3 regions of the Atlantibacter sp. MEI4A-1023 genome follow, and region 3 is predicted to be linked to each of the others. Evidence: predicted binding sites of a transcription regulator. Region 3 holds the regulator's gene; each other region holds the start of a gene.
What was found. Region 3 encodes LexA, which represses DNA repair genes until DNA is damaged. Its sites were predicted from a motif close to TNCTGTATGTACATACAGNA; they were not measured.
Positions count from the first base shown of each region.

Region 1: the regulator LexA is predicted to act here: its motif matches at 3,096-3,115, upstream of uvrB (excinuclease ABC subunit UvrB).
Region 2: the regulator LexA is predicted to act here: its motif matches at 2,657-2,676, upstream of dinG (ATP-dependent DNA helicase DinG).

Region 1 is NZ_CM149568.1:1,616,317-1,621,404, forward strand. It holds gene bioF (8-amino-7-oxononanoate synthase) at 1-316, shown strand, start outside; gene bioC (malonyl-ACP O-methyltransferase BioC) at 297-1,055, shown strand; gene bioD (dethiobiotin synthase) at 1,048-1,725, shown strand; gene ACVV26_RS07845 (ABC transporter ATP-binding protein) at 1,722-2,432, opposite strand; gene uvrB (excinuclease ABC subunit UvrB) at 3,185-5,088, shown strand, end outside.
Region 2 is NZ_CM149568.1:1,634,525-1,639,612, forward strand. It holds gene hlyD (secretion protein HlyD) at 1-239, opposite strand, end outside; gene cecR (transcriptional regulator CecR) at 239-919, opposite strand; gene rhlE (ATP-dependent RNA helicase RhlE) at 1,148-2,557, shown strand; gene dinG (ATP-dependent DNA helicase DinG) at 2,691-4,871, shown strand; gene ybiB (DNA-binding protein YbiB) at 4,949-5,088, shown strand, end outside.
Region 3 is NZ_CM149568.1:4,327,817-4,332,904, reverse strand. It holds gene plsB (glycerol-3-phosphate 1-O-acyltransferase PlsB) at 1-1,976, opposite strand, end outside; gene ACVV26_RS20550 (diacylglycerol kinase) at 2,109-2,477, shown strand; gene lexA (transcriptional repressor LexA) at 2,586-3,194, shown strand; gene dinF (MATE family efflux transporter DinF) at 3,278-4,612, shown strand; gene ACVV26_RS20535 (CsbD family protein) at 4,836-5,045, shown strand.

The DNA of each region.
Region 1 (5,088 bases), 2.0 Mb from region 3:
GGCGGTGATCCAGCAGGCGGATGCGCAGCGCGCCACGCTTTATCGCCATATCGCGCATTTTCGCCGTGAGATGGCGGCCATTCCGCTCCGGTTAGCCGATTCTGATACGGCTATTCAGCCTATTATCGTTGGCGATAATCAACGCACCCTGCAACTTGCCGCCAGCCTGCGCGAACGCGGTTTGTGGGTGACGGCCATTCGCCCGCCGACGGTGCCGGCAGGCAGTGCCCGGCTACGTATTACCCTGACGGCGGCCCATTCCGAAAGCGATATCGACACACTGCTGGAGGCGCTCCATGACATCACTCGTGAATAAAACTGCCGTCGCCGCCGCCTTTAGCCGCGCTGCCGCGCATTATGACAAGCATGCAGCGTTTCAACGGGAAAGCGGCGAACGGCTCATGGGTTTGCTGGATCAGGCATCGTTTGCTCAGGTGCTTGATGCCGGGTGCGGCACCGGCTATTTCAGCCGCTACTGGCAGCAACGGGGCAGTTGCGTGACGGCGCTGGATCTGTCTGAGGAGATGCTGCGTACCGCCCAGGGGAATCAGGCGGCGCAGCGTTATCTCCAGGGAGATATTGAAAACCTGCCGCTGGCGTCAGAAAGCGTCGATTTAGCCTGGAGCAACCTGGCGGTGCAGTGGTGCAGTGAGCTGGCACAGGGCCTTCGCGAGCTGTGGCGCGTGACGCGCCCCGGCGGACGCATCGCCTTTACCACGTTGGTCGCCGGATCGCTAGACGAGCTACACCAGGCGTGGCGCGGCGTGGATGATGCCTGCCATGCAAATGCTTTCTTACCCGTTGACGCGGTGCTGGACGCCTGTGCGCTGTTCCCACTGCACTGGCAGCAAAGCCCGCTAACGCTGCATTTTGCCGACCCGCTCAGCGCCATGCAGTCCCTGAAGGGCATCGGCGCGACCCATCTGCATCATGGGCGTGAAAGCCGGGTATTGACCCGCAGCCAGTTGCAGCAACTGGCGCTGGCCTGGCCCCAGCAGGGCGGGCGTTTTCCGCTCACCTATCAACTTTTTTGTGGAGTAATACGCCGTGAGTAAACGCTGGTTCGTCACCGGAACCGACACCGAAGTGGGCAAAACTGTCGCCAGTTGCGCATTATTGCAAGCAGCCAACCGGGTGGGCTACCGCAGCGCCGGGTTTAAGCCTGTGGCGTCGGGCAGCGACATTACCCCTGAGGGCGTGCGCAACAGCGATGCGCTGGCGCTGCAGCGCAACAGTTCACTGGAGTTGGAGTATGACGAAGTCAATCCCTACGTGTTTGAGGAACCGACGTCGCCGCATCTGGTAAGCCGTTCTACGGGCGTGGCGATTGAACGCGCGGTGATGTCGCAAGGGCTGGCAGGGCTGGAGCAGCAAGCCGACTGGGTGCAAGTTGAAGGCGCGGGCGGCTGGTTTACCCCGCTCGGCGAAACCTGGACTTTTGCCGACTGGGTGGTAGAAGAACAGCTGCCAGTGATCCTGGTGGTGGGCGTTAAATTGGGCTGCATCAATCACGCCATGCTGACTGCGGCTGCCGTGCAAGCTGCCGGGTTACGTTTAGCGGGCTGGATCGCCAACGACGTGACGCCGCCCGGCGCGCGTCATCAGGATTATTTAGCCTCGCTACAGGCGCGTATTCCTGCGCCGCTGCTCGGCGAAATTCCCTGGCTTAACGACCCGTTTATCCAGGAGACAGGCCGTTTTCTGGATATTTCCCTGCTCGATTAACAGTGAATCAAGGGCAGCAGACGCGGGTTATCGAGTTGCGCCACGCTGCCCTGCGCCACGCTTCTCCCCTTGTGCAGCAGGCAAAAACGCTCGGCCACGCGGCGGATAAACGACATCCGCTGCTCTACCATCAAAATCGACAGGCCGAACTCGCGGTTTAGCCGCAGCAACACATCCCCCAGTTTGTGAATAAACCCGGCGCTGTTACCGCGCGTGGGTTCATCCAGAATTAATAATGTCGGCTGGATCACCAGCGCATTGGCCAGCGCCAGCCGCTGCTGGTTCTCATCGCTCAGCGCCGCGCCGCGCGTGTGGCGCAGCGGATACAGTTCGGGAAACAGCGTAAAGGTTGATTCAGGGATCGTTCCGGGGTTCTCTCCGGCGGCGCGCAGAGCGATGAGCAGGTTCTCTTCCACCGTTAGCCCGGAAAAAATCCGCCGGTCGTGAGGCACGTAGCCGATGCCCAGCGCGGCGCGCATATCGGCGCTGGCGTCAGTGAGCTGTTGCGGCGCAAATCCGGCATGCCGCCAGACGATAGTGCCGCTCTGGACCGGCAGATGACCCGTAATGCAGTTTAGCAACGTGGTTTTTCCCATCCCCTGTGCGCCGGTAATGCAGATGCACTCCCCGGGGAGCATCTCCAGATCCACATTCCATAAAACATGGCGTTCGCCATAAAACTGATTCACTGAATGCAAACTCAACATAAGCGCTCCTGGGTTGTACCGCGACGGATTCAGGGATACTGCAATTCCTCTGCCAGTGCGGCTGCGGAAGAACAGCGAGAGGCAAAATTAAGAATAAACTCACACATTCGGCGTATTCCTGCGCTTGCGGGTAATAACGCAAGATAGCGCTGCACTTTAACAGTGCTTTAACATTCTCCGCTGGTGCAGCGGTGCGGCCAGTAGCAGTACGGTTGCGCAACGGATCCGCCAGGCATGCCAGGTTTGGCAAAAAACCACCAAAATTAGCGATAAATTTTTTTTTACCCAACCGGCACACCAAAAGCAGGGTTTCTCCTGGGCGGCGAGGCTTCAGGGCTGCACCCACTTATCCACTATTCCTGTGGATAACCTTGTGCATTAGAGTTAGAAAACTGGTGGGAAGCGAGAGAATACGCGGGTTGCGCATGAATTGGCGCGAAAGGCGGCTGATAAAAATTTAGTTTATTTTACAACAGATTATATAAAATCAATGGTTGTCAAAAAAGTGTAACGGGTTGCCACAAAACTTTCATTACCTTGCTTGACAAATGTTAAAAAACCGGTTCGTTTGGGGATAACCGGACATTACGCATCAATATATCCTATTTGTACTTTTCCCCGCGGATGACCGCAAAATTTTAGTGTTATTTCAAGTGTATCCTGCACTGTGTTTTTATCCAGTCTTTTGCGTTGGCAAATTGACCGTGAGGGAGTAAAATTATCCATTCCCCCCGCAACGCGCCAGGTATCTAATGAGCAAACCGTTCAAACTCAATTCCGCTTTTACGCCCTCCGGTGACCAGCCAGAGGCGATCCGCTGTCTGAAAGAGGGGCTTGAGGATGGCCTTGCCCATCAAACGCTGCTGGGGGTAACCGGCTCGGGGAAAACGTTCACCGTGGCGAATGTCATTGCCGATTTGCAGCGCCCGACCATGGTGCTGGCGCCCAACAAAACGCTGGCGGCACAGCTGTATGGCGAGATGAAAGAGTTCTTCCCGGATAACGCCGTAGAGTATTTCGTCTCGTACTACGATTACTACCAGCCTGAAGCCTACGTGCCGAGCTCAGACACCTTTATCGAGAAAGACGCCTCGGTGAACGAACACATTGAGCAGATGCGTTTATCCGCCACCAAAGCGCTGTTAGAGCGCCGGGACGTGGTGGTGGTGGCATCGGTGTCCGCTATCTACGGTCTGGGCGACCCGGATCTGTATCTCAAGATGATGCTGCACCTCACCAACGGCATGATTATCGACCAGCGCGCCATTCTGCGCCGCCTGGCGGAGTTGCAGTACACCCGCAACGATCAGGCGTTCCAGCGCGGCACCTTCCGGGTGCGTGGCGAAGTGATCGACATCTTCCCGGCAGAATCGGATGACGTGGCGCTGCGCGTGGAGCTGTTCGATGAAGAAGTCGAGCGCCTGTCGCTGTTCGATCCGCTCACCGGGCAGGTTGAAGGGGTGATCCCGCGCTTTACTATCTACCCAAAAACCCACTACGTCACGCCGCGCGAGCGCATTGTGCAGGCGATGGAAGAGATCAAAGTGGAACTGGCCGATCGCCGCAAGGTGCTGCTGGCCAACAATAAGCTGCTGGAAGAGCAGCGCCTGACCCAGCGTACCCAGTTCGATTTAGAAATGATGAACGAGCTGGGCTACTGCTCCGGCATCGAGAACTACTCGCGCTATCTGTCCGGGCGCGGTCCGGGCGAAGCGCCGCCGACCCTGTTTGACTACCTGCCTGCCGACGGCCTGCTGGTGGTGGACGAATCCCACGTCACGATCCCGCAAATCGGCGGGATGTACCGCGGTGACCGAGCGCGTAAAGAAACGCTGGTAGAGTACGGCTTCCGACTGCCGTCGGCGCTGGATAACCGGCCGATGAAATTTGAAGAATTCGAAGCCCTGGCCCCGCAAACCATCTATGTCTCGGCCACGCCGGGCAATTATGAACTGGAAAAATCCGGCAGCGAGATTATTGACCAGGTGGTGCGCCCGACCGGGCTGCTCGATCCGGTTATCGAAGTGCGTCCGGTGGCGACCCAAGTGGACGATCTGCTGTCGGAAATCCGCAAGCGCGCCGCCATCAACGAGCGCGTACTGGTCACCACGCTGACTAAACGCATGGCGGAAGACCTTACCGAGTATCTCGAAGAGCACGGCGAAAAGGTGCGCTACCTGCACTCGGATATCGATACCGTGGAGCGTATGGAAATCATCCGCGACCTGCGTCTGGGCGAGTTTGACGTGCTGGTGGGCATCAACTTACTGCGTGAGGGCCTGGATATGCCGGAAGTGTCGCTGGTGGCGATTCTGGATGCCGATAAAGAGGGCTTCCTGCGTTCCGAGCGTTCGCTTATCCAGACCATTGGCCGCGCGGCGCGTAACGTTAACGGCAAGGCGATCCTGTACGGCGACAAGATCACCCCGTCAATGGCGAAAGCCATTGGCGAGACCGAGCGCCGTCGCGAGAAGCAGCAACGCTATAACGAAGAAAATGGCATTGTGCCGCAGGGGCTTAACAAGAAAGTGGTGGATATTCTGTCTCTGGGCAGCGGTCTCGCCAAAACCCGCAGTAAAGGGCGTGGTAAAACCCGCAGTGCTGCTGAGGTTGAAGCCGCGGAACTGGCGCTTACGCCAAAAGCGCTCCAGCAGAA
Region 2 (5,088 bases), 2.0 Mb from region 3:
GGCGCTTTATCAATCAGCCCCAGCGTTGCGCCCGCTTTCACCGCATCGCCTTCATCGACATTCAGGCTGGCAAGACGCCCGCCCACCCGAAAACTCAAATTCACGGTACGGATATCGACGTTGCCATACAGGGTCAGAGCCCCATCCTGACGGCTCTGATACCACTTCCAGCCGCCAAAACAGGCCGCCAGCACTAGCACGACGATAACCACTAACAGTACCGGTTTTTTGTTTTTCATTAATCGCCACTCCTTACTGATAAGCCCTGCAAAATAAAATCAATATGGCTGGAAACCACCTGATGAATGCATTCACTTTTTTGTTGGTCGAACGCCGTCCAGCCGGTACGCACCAGAATGGTTTCGCGCCCCAGGCGGAAGGCGAGGATTTCGCCGATCAGCGCATGGGTGTGCAAAATGGTGGTGACATCGCCCGGATCGCGCCCGGTATAGCTGGCGATCAGGTGGGTGAGGTGGGTGTGCAGCGGCTCAATCACCTTGTCATGAATGAGCTGATAGGCCGGGGTCGGGGAAAGCTGCTCGCGTGAGATAAATTTGCTCAGATTCAACGTCTCATCGGCGGTCATCAGCGTGACCATATGGCGGCTGGCGTCGTCAATCAGACGGCGGATGTCGGCTTTGTCCGGCTGCGGTTGGGCTAAGATTAACTGGGCGGCCTCGGCGTGGGCCTGAAACTGGCTGCCGATAAAATCCGCCAGCGTCTGGGCGCAGGCGAGGTATAAATCCTCTTTTGAGCCAAAATAATAGGTAATGGCCGCGATGTTTTGCCCGGCGGCGGCGGCAATATCCCGCGTCGTGGCGTGCAAACCGTATTCGCCGAACTGCGCCGTAGCGGCCTGGATGAGCTGGCTTTTGGCGTGTTCGCCCCGGCTGGTCAACGGACTGGTGATGTTAATCATCACTGTCACCCATAAAGTTAATCAATCGATTGATTAACTTTATGGTTAAACGTTAAGCTTGTCCAGTCGGGGAGTGAAAATGAAACCGGCAGCAGGGCGACAATTTATGCGCCACGTCACAAAAACTGCTACACTCCGCCCCCTTATGACATTGTGGTTTTGTCTCTGATTAGTGATAACTCCCCCTGAAACTACACCTTATCGGGTCGGGGCGAGTCTGGAGTTGTTATGTCTTTTGATTCGCTTGGTTTGAACCCTGATATTTTACGTGCCGTGACCGAACAGGGTTACACCGAACCTACCCCGATTCAACGCCAGGCTATCCCTGTGGTATTGCAGGGGCGCGACCTGATGGCCAGCGCACAAACCGGCACCGGCAAAACCGCCGGTTTTACCCTGCCGCTGTTACAGTTACTGACTGATAAAACGCATCAGGCCAAGGGCAACCGTCCGGTGCGCGCGTTGATTTTAACCCCGACCCGCGAACTGGCGGCCCAGGTGGGCGAGAACGTCCGCGAGTACAGTCAATATCTGAATATCCGTTCGCTGGTGGTATTCGGCGGCGTGAGCATCAACCCGCAGATGATGAAACTGCGCGGCGGCGTGGATGTGCTGATCGCCACCCCTGGCCGTCTGCTCGATCTGGAACACCAGAACGCCGTTAAGCTCGACAAAGTAGAGATTCTGGTGCTGGACGAAGCGGACCGGATGCTCGACATGGGCTTTATCCATGATATCCGCCGCGTGCTGGCGAAGCTGCCGCCGCGCCGCCAGAACCTGCTTTTCTCTGCGACCTTCTCTGACGACATTAAATCACTGGCGGAAAAACTGCTGCATAACCCGGCGGAAGTGGAAGTGGCGCGCCGCAACACCGCGTCCGAGCAGATCACCCAGTACGTTCACTTTGTGGATAAAAAACGCAAGCGTGAGCTGCTGTCACAGATGATCGGCAAAGAAAACTGGCAGCAGGTGCTGGTATTTACCCGTACCAAGCACGGTGCCAACCATCTGGCGGAGCAGTTGAATAAAGACGGCATCCGCAGCGCCGCCATTCACGGCAACAAGAGCCAGGGCGCGCGTACCCGTGCGTTAGCTGATTTTAAATCCGGCGATCTCCGCGTGCTGGTGGCGACCGATATCGCTGCGCGCGGCCTGGATATTGAAGAACTGCCGCACGTAGTGAACTACGAGCTGCCGAACGTGCCGGAAGATTATGTGCACCGTATTGGCCGAACTGGCCGCGCCGCTGCGACCGGTCAGGCGCTATCGCTGGTGTGCGTCGACGAACATAAACTGCTGCGCGACATTGAGCGTTTGCTGAAACGCGAAGTGCCACGTATGGCGATCCCGGGCTTTGAGCCGGACCCAAGCATCCCGGCAGAGCCGATCCAGAACGGTCGCGACAGCCGTGGCGGCGGTCGTGGCCGTGGGCAGGCGCCGCGCGGCGGCCAGTCTTCTGGTCGTGGCCAGCCACAGGGCCAGCGCCGTAGCGAAGGCGGCGCGCCGAAAGGCGATCGCCGTACCGGTGGCGATGCGGCAAAAGGCGAAAAACCGTCGCGCCGTCTCGGCGATGCGGCAAAACCGGCAGGCGACCGTCCGCGCCGTCCGCGCCCGAGAAAACCGGCCAGCGCGCAGTAACATCAAATGGGAGCCCACGTGGCTCCCTTGTTATTTCTGCGCGGCGTCTCGCGTAACGGCGGGCTTTTGCTTTGCGGCAGCGGGATGAAAATGTCACAATAGTGGCTGTTTATACAGTATTTATGGTTCTGCTATGGCGTTATCCAGCGCGCAAAAAACGCAAATCGCAGCGTGGTACAAGGCGTTGCAACTGCAAATCCCCGACTTTATTCCCCGTGCCCCGCAGCGGCAGATGATTGCGGAAGTCGCCAAAACCCTGGCGGGGGATGAAGGGCGGCATCTGGCGATTGAAGCGCCCACCGGCGTGGGGAAAACCCTGTCGTACCTGATCCCCGGTATCGCCATTGCCCGCGATGAACAAAAAACGCTGGTGGTGAGTACCGCCAACGTCGCGCTACAGGACCAGATCTTCAGCAAGGATTTGCCGCTGCTGAAAAAAATTATTCCCGACCTGCGCTTTACCGCCGCCTTTGGCCGTGGACGCTACGTCTGCCCGCGCAACCTCAGCGCGCTGGCCAGCACCGAGCCTTCCCAGCAGGATTTGCTGGCGTTTCTGGATGATGAGCTCACCCCCAACAGCCAGGAAGAGCAGAAGTTCTGCGCTACGCTGAAAACCGAACTCGACAGCTATAAATGGGATGGCCTGCGCGATCACAGCCACAAGGCGATTGAAGACGACCTATGGCGGCGGTTAAGCACCGATAAAGCCAGCTGCCTGAACCGCAACTGCCATTACTACCGCGAATGCCCGTTTTTTGTGGCGCGCCGGGAGATCCAAGAAGCGGAAGTGGTGGTGGCTAACCACGCGCTGGTGATGGCGGCGCTGGAGAGCGAATCGGTATTGCCGGAACCAAAGAACCTACTGCTGGTGCTGGATGAAGGCCATCACTTGCCGGATGTGGCGCGCGATGCGCTGGAGATGAGCGCGGAAATCACCGCGCCCTGGTATCGGCTACAGCTTGACCTGTTCTGTAAGTTAATCGCCACCTGTCTGGAACAGTTCCGCCCGAAAACCACGCCGCCGCTGGCGACGTCGGAGCGGCTGAACGCCCATTGCGAAGAGCTTTATGAGCATATCGCTTCGCTGAATAACATCCTCAATCTTTATCTGCCGCCGTCCCAGGCGGCGGAGCACCGCTTCGCGATGGGCGAGCTGCCAACGGAGATTATGGAGATTTGCCAGCGGCTGGCGAAGCTCACCGAGCAACTGCGCGGCCTGGCGGAGCTGTTTTTAAACGATCTCAGCGAGAAAACTGCCAGCCACGACGTGGTGCGCCTGCATCGGGTGCTGTTGCAAATGAACCGCGCGCTGGGCATGTTTGAGAGCCAGAGCAAACTGTGGCGGCTGTCGGCAATGGCGCAGGCCTCCGGCGCGCCAGTCACCAAATGGGCGACCCGCGAGGTGCGTGAAGGCCAGCTGCATCTGTTCTTCCACTGCGTGGGAATACGGGTCAGCGATCAACTTGAGAAACTGCTGTGGCGCAGCGTGCCGCATATTGTGGTGACCTCCGCCACCCTGCGTTCCCTGAACAGCTTCTCGCGCCTCCAGGAGATGAGCGGCCTGAAAGACAAAGCGGGGGATCGCTTTGTGGCGCTGGACTCGCCGTTTAATCACGTCGAGCAGGGCAAAATTATCATCCCCCAGATGCACTATGAACCGCTTATCGATAATGAGGAGCAGCATCTGGCAGAGATGGCGGCGTTTTTCCGTCAGGAAGTCGAGAGCAAAAAGCATCTCGGTATGCTGGTGCTGTTTGCCAGCGGGCGCGCCATGCTGCGTTTTCTCGACCATGTTGCCGACCTGCGGCTGTTACTGCTGGTACAGGGCGATAAACCGCGTTCCCGGCTGATCCAACTGCACCGCCAGCGGGTGGAAAACGGCGAGCGCAGTGTGCTGATTGGCCTGCAATCCTTCGCGGAAGGCCTGGATTTAAAAGGCGATCTGCTGACCCAGGTGCATATTCATAAAATTGCCTTCCCGCCCATCGACAGCCCGGTGGTGATCACCGAAGGGGAGTGGCTGAAAAGCCTGAACCGCTATCCGTTTGAAGTACAGAGTCTGCCGAGTGCGTCGTTTAACCTGATCCAACAGGTAGGGCGCCTGATCCGTAGCCACGAGTGCCGGGGCGAAGTGATCATTTACGATAAGCGGCTGCTGACCAAAAATTACGGCAAACGGCTGCTGGGTGCGCTACCGGTATTCCCGATTGAACGGCCTGAGGTGCCAGAGGTGAAGCCCCTGAAACCCGCAGCGGACAAAGCGCGGCGGACCAAAGGCGGGGCGTACAGTCGGCGGCGACGCGCCGGTAAATAGCTTTCTCTGGTATAACGATAAGAAATCAGGCACTAATAGTGATTTGGTGTCCTCAACCCATCGCGAGGAGAACTGTCGTGGACTACCGCAAAATTATTAAAGAAGTGGGACGGGGCAAAAACCACGCCCGGGATCTGGATCGCGAGACGGCCCGCGAGCTGTATACCGCGATGCTGAACGGCGAAGTACCTAATCTGGAAATGGGCGGCATCCTGAT
Region 3 (5,088 bases):
TTCTCCCAGCGCAGGAACAACTCCGCCTTCAGCATCGGGTAGAGCACTTCAACCTGGCGCAGCAACTCTTCACGGGTAATGTGGCGATGCTGGGCGATCATGGCCGCCAGCAGCGATGGCAGCACCAGCATATGATGGATGTTGTTGCGGTAGTAGGTCATCAACACGGCCTGCTCGCGCGGCAGAATGATAATGTCGCCGATGGTGTCTTTTTCGACTTCAAACTTGTTCATTTGCAGCGCGTGCTCAATCAGCTCGTTGGCGGATTGGGCTGGTGTCGTTGCATCCGGCGCATAAGGCACGTTACGCAGCAGGCTTAAGTAACAGCCGAGCTGTTCGGTCAACTGCTCGCGGGTAAGCGAACGTTGACGCGACGCCAGCAGCGCCGTACAGCACAGGTTCATGGCATTAGCCGCGCCCGCGTTGTTGATGCGCACCATCAGGTCGGCGGCGATGGCATTCACTGTCGGCGTCAGCCAGGCAGGTCGGATCGCTTCAATCGGGTCGATGGAGTCGCGCCATTCGGGCACGTGCTGGTTCAGGTACGTCATCAACGGCATTGGTTCGCCGAAGTTTACGTAGCCCTGGCCCAGGTTGCGCAGCTTGCTCAGCCCGCTAACCATCTTCGCGAAGTTCTCTTTCTCTTTGGTCGCGCCACGCAGCTCTTTGGCGTAAGTACCCACTTCCATCACGTGTTCATAGCCGATGTAGATAGGAACCAGCGTGATAGGGCGGGTGCCGCCGCGCAGCATCGCCTGGATGGTCATCGACAGGGTGCCGGTTTTCGGGTCCAGCAGGCGACCGGTACGGGAACGGCCCCCTTCAACAAAATATTCCACCGAATAGCCGCGGCTGAACAGTTCGCCCAGATACTCGCGGAACACCGTGGAGTAAAGTTTGTTGCCCTTGAACGTACGACGAATAAAGAACGCGCCCAGGCGGCGGAACATCGGGCCCGCTGGCCAGAAGTTCAGGTTGATACCCGCAGCGATGTGCGGCGGCACAAGGCCCTGGTGATACAGCACATAGGACAGCAGCATATAGTCCATATGGCTGCGGTGGCAGGGAACGTACACCAGTTCGTGACCGTCATGCGCCAGTTGGCGCACCCGCTCGGCGTTGTGCACATTAATGCCCTGATAGAGGCGGTTCCAGGTAAAGCCCAGAATGCGATCCATCAGACGAATGGTTTCGTAAGAGAAGTTCGCCGCAATCTCTTCCATCAACGCCACGGCATTTTGCTGGGCTTTTTCATGGGAGATTTTTTTGCTGCGCGCTTCGTCTTCTACCGCGCGGGCAATGGCTTTAGAGGCCAGCAGCTTATTAAACAGGTCCTGACGCGCCGGTAAACGCGGCCCTACGGCGGCCAGGCGCTGGCGGGCGAAGTGCATACGCGCCACTCGCGCCAGCTTCTGGGCAATGGTTTTATCGGTGCCGTGTTCATCCGCCATGCGGCGCAGCGACAGCGAGGGCGAAAAGCGTACAAAGCTGTCGCGCCCTAACCAGGAAACGGCAAAAAATTTCTGCAAGCCGTTCAGCATCCGCAGCGGCGGGTTCACTTCGCCTTTTTCACGGCCCGGCGCGCGCCCGAACATCACCGACACCGGCACCATCTGCACATCAAGTTGCGGATTGCTGCGATGCAGATCGAGATAGTCGTGGAATAACTTAATCGACTCCTCTTTCGGCGTGTAATAGGTGAATACCCGCGGCCCGCCGTGAATAAACACATGGCGCGGCAGCAGAGTGCCGTCAATTTCGAGAGGCTCCAGCGGATCGGGCAAATCGTGTGCCAGACATTGTTGGCGCAGCGTCAGCAAGTCCGCCTTCGAGTTGTACGGAAGAACGTACATAATCGGGCGCGAGGTATCGAGCCCCAGTTCGGCGCACGGATCCGCCGGAATGGATTTGCTTTTTACCAGTACGCGTAATGGTAAATTAAGTAATTTGTAGTAAATTCGTGGCCAGCCGGACATAAACGATGTAAAGCCTCTGGTTAACAATGCAATTGCACCGCAAGAATATCAGAAACAACCGGGAATTTCTGTGGTGCTTACGTTTCGTTGCTCACTGCTATTGATGCGCGTTTTTTAAAAAGGTTTCCTTTCATGGCGAATAACACCACCGGGTTGATACGAATAATTAAAGCAGCAGGTTACTCCTGGAAAGGCATTTGCGCCGCCTGGAAGAACGAAGCGGCGTTTCGCCAGGAGGGCGTCGCGGCGATTGTCGCCATTGCTATCGCCTGCTGGCTGGATGTCGATCCGATTACCCGGGTGTTGCTGATTGGCTCCGTCATTCTGGTGATGATAGTTGAGATCCTTAATAGCGCCCTCGAAGCGGTGGTCGATCGCATCGGCCCGGAATTTCATGAGCTTTCCGGGCGCGCCAAAGACATGGGCTCGGCGGCGGTACTGTTTGCTATTTTACTGGCGCTGATGACCTGGGGCATATTGCTCTGGTCAAATTTGCGATAACTCTTCCAGATGTCGCTAACATGCGGATATTTGCTCATTTTGTGGTTTCAAAATCACCGTTAGCTGTATATACTCACAGCATTACTGTATATGCACCCAGGGGGCGGAATGAAAAGTTTAACGGCCAGACAGCAAGAGGTGTTTGATCTCATTCGGGATCACATCAGCCAAACCGGCATGCCTCCCACTCGTGCGGAGATTGCACAGCGTCTGGGCTTTCGTTCTCCTAACGCTGCAGAAGAACATTTAAAAGCCCTGGCGCGTAAAGGGGTGATTGAAATCGTTTCTGGCGCATCGCGCGGTCTGCGTTTGCTGGTGGAAGAGGAAGAGGGGTTGCCGCTGGTTGGGCGCGTTGCCGCGGGCGAACCGCTGTTAGCTCAGCAGCATATCGAAGGCCATTACCAGGTCGATCCCGGCTTGTTTAAGCCCAGCGCGGATTTCCTGCTGCGCGTTAGCGGTATGTCGATGAAAGATATCGGGATTATGGACGGCGATTTGCTCGCGGTGCATAAAACTCAGGATGTACGTAACGGCCAGGTGGTGGTCGCGCGCATCGATGACGAAGTGACCGTTAAGCGCCTGAACAAACAGGGCAACACGGTGCAGTTACTGCCGGAAAACAGCGAATTCTCCCCAATCGTTGTTGACCTGCGCCAGCAGGCCTTTTCTATCGAAGGGCTTGCTGTCGGCGTGATCCGCAACGGCGAGTGGCTGTAAGCTCTGCTGTCTGATTTGAAGCCGTAGCGCGCCGCGTTACGGCTTTTTGCTTTCCAGAATTCCCTACCGCTACGGATTGCGTCATGCCATTTTTCACGTCTGCTGATAAAGCATTGTGGCGCCTGGCGCTACCCATGATCTTCTCCAATATTACCGTGCCGCTGCTCGGCCTGGTGGATACCGCCGTTATCGGCCATCTCGATAGCCCCGTTTATTTAGCCGGTGTCGCCATTGGCGCAACCGCCACCAGTTTTCTGTTTATGCTGCTGCTGTTTCTGCGAATGAGCACCACCGGGTTAACCGCCCAGGCATTTGGTGCAAAAAACCCGCAGGCGATGGCGCGAGCCCTGGTGCAACCGCTACTGCTGGCGGTGCTGGCCGGGGTGGCGATTATGCTGTTACAGACCCCGCTGATTAACCTGGCGTTGCATATCGTAGGCGGCAGCGAAGAAGTATTACATCAGGCGCGGCGCTTTCTGGAAATCCGCTGGCTAAGCGCGCCTGCGACGCTGGCGAACCTGGTGCTGTTAGGCTGGTTATTGGGGGTGCAGTACGCGCGAGCGCCAGTGATCCTGCTGGTTGTTGGCAATGTGCTGAATATCGCACTCGACCTGTGGCTGGTGGTGGGGCTGGATATGAACGTGCAGGGCGCTGCGCTGGCAACGGTGGCGGCGGAATACATCACGCTGATCGTCGGATTGCTGATGGCCTGGCATGTCATGACGCTGCGGGGCATCAATCCGGCAATGCTGCTCTCTGCCTGGCGCGGCGATATCTGGCGTTTACTGGCGCTCAATCGCGACATTATGCTGCGTTCGCTGCTGCTGCAAATCTGTTTCGCCAGCGTCACGATTTTAGGGGCGCGGATGGGTAGCGATGTGGTGGCGGTGAATGCCGTCCTGATGACGCTGCTGACGTTCACCGCCTACGCACTGGATGGTTTCGCCTATGCGGTGGAAGCCCATTCCGGGCAGGCTTACGGCGCAGGTAACAGCAACCAACTGATTAAAGTCTGGCATGCCGCCTGTCGCCAGGCGGGCCTGGTGGCGCTGATGTTCGCTACGGTTTATGCGCTTTGGGGCGAGCATATTGTTGCGCTACTGACCTCGCTGCCGGTTTTACAACAGCAAGCGGATCGTTACCTCGGCTGGCAGGTTGTGCTGCCGCTGGTTGGCGTGTGGTGTTATCTGCTGGACGGCATGTTTATCGGCGCTACCCGTGGCGCGGAAATGCGTAACAGTATGGCCGTGGCGGCTGCGGGTTTCGGCGTGACATTAATCGCTTTGCCCTGGCTGGGTAATCACGGGCTATGGCTGGCGGTAGCGGTATTTCTGGCATTGCGCGGGCTGTCGTTATGGCTCATCTGGCGGCGCCACTGGCAGCGCAATAGCTGGTTCAACGAGACGGGTCATGGTTAGTTACATCTGCTGACTCTCATTTAATTTCTGAATATCTGTTTGATATATAAAATTTTTGTATCATTAATGCCGATTTTTATCTTTCGCGCTTGGTTAAAGATTCTGAATGTTTCAAACGAGTCGGAATGGTCGACTAAACTCATTATCACGTCCAGCAGATAATAACTGTTAAACACGGACGATAAACATTTAGCGTTTATAACCGAACGATGAGGACTACATCATGAATAAAGACGAAGTCGGCGGTAACTGGAAACAGTTCAAAGGTAAAATGAAAGAGCAGTGGGGTAAACTCACTGACGACGATATGACCGTTATCGAAGGTAAACGCGATCAGCTCGTAGGGAAAATCCAGGAACGTTATGGATACGAGAAAGATCAGGCAGAGAACGAAGTAAAAGACTGGGAAACCCGTAACGATTACCGCTGGTAATCCCCGTCGTTTCTCTGCTTAGCCACCCTCATGGCTACCCTGC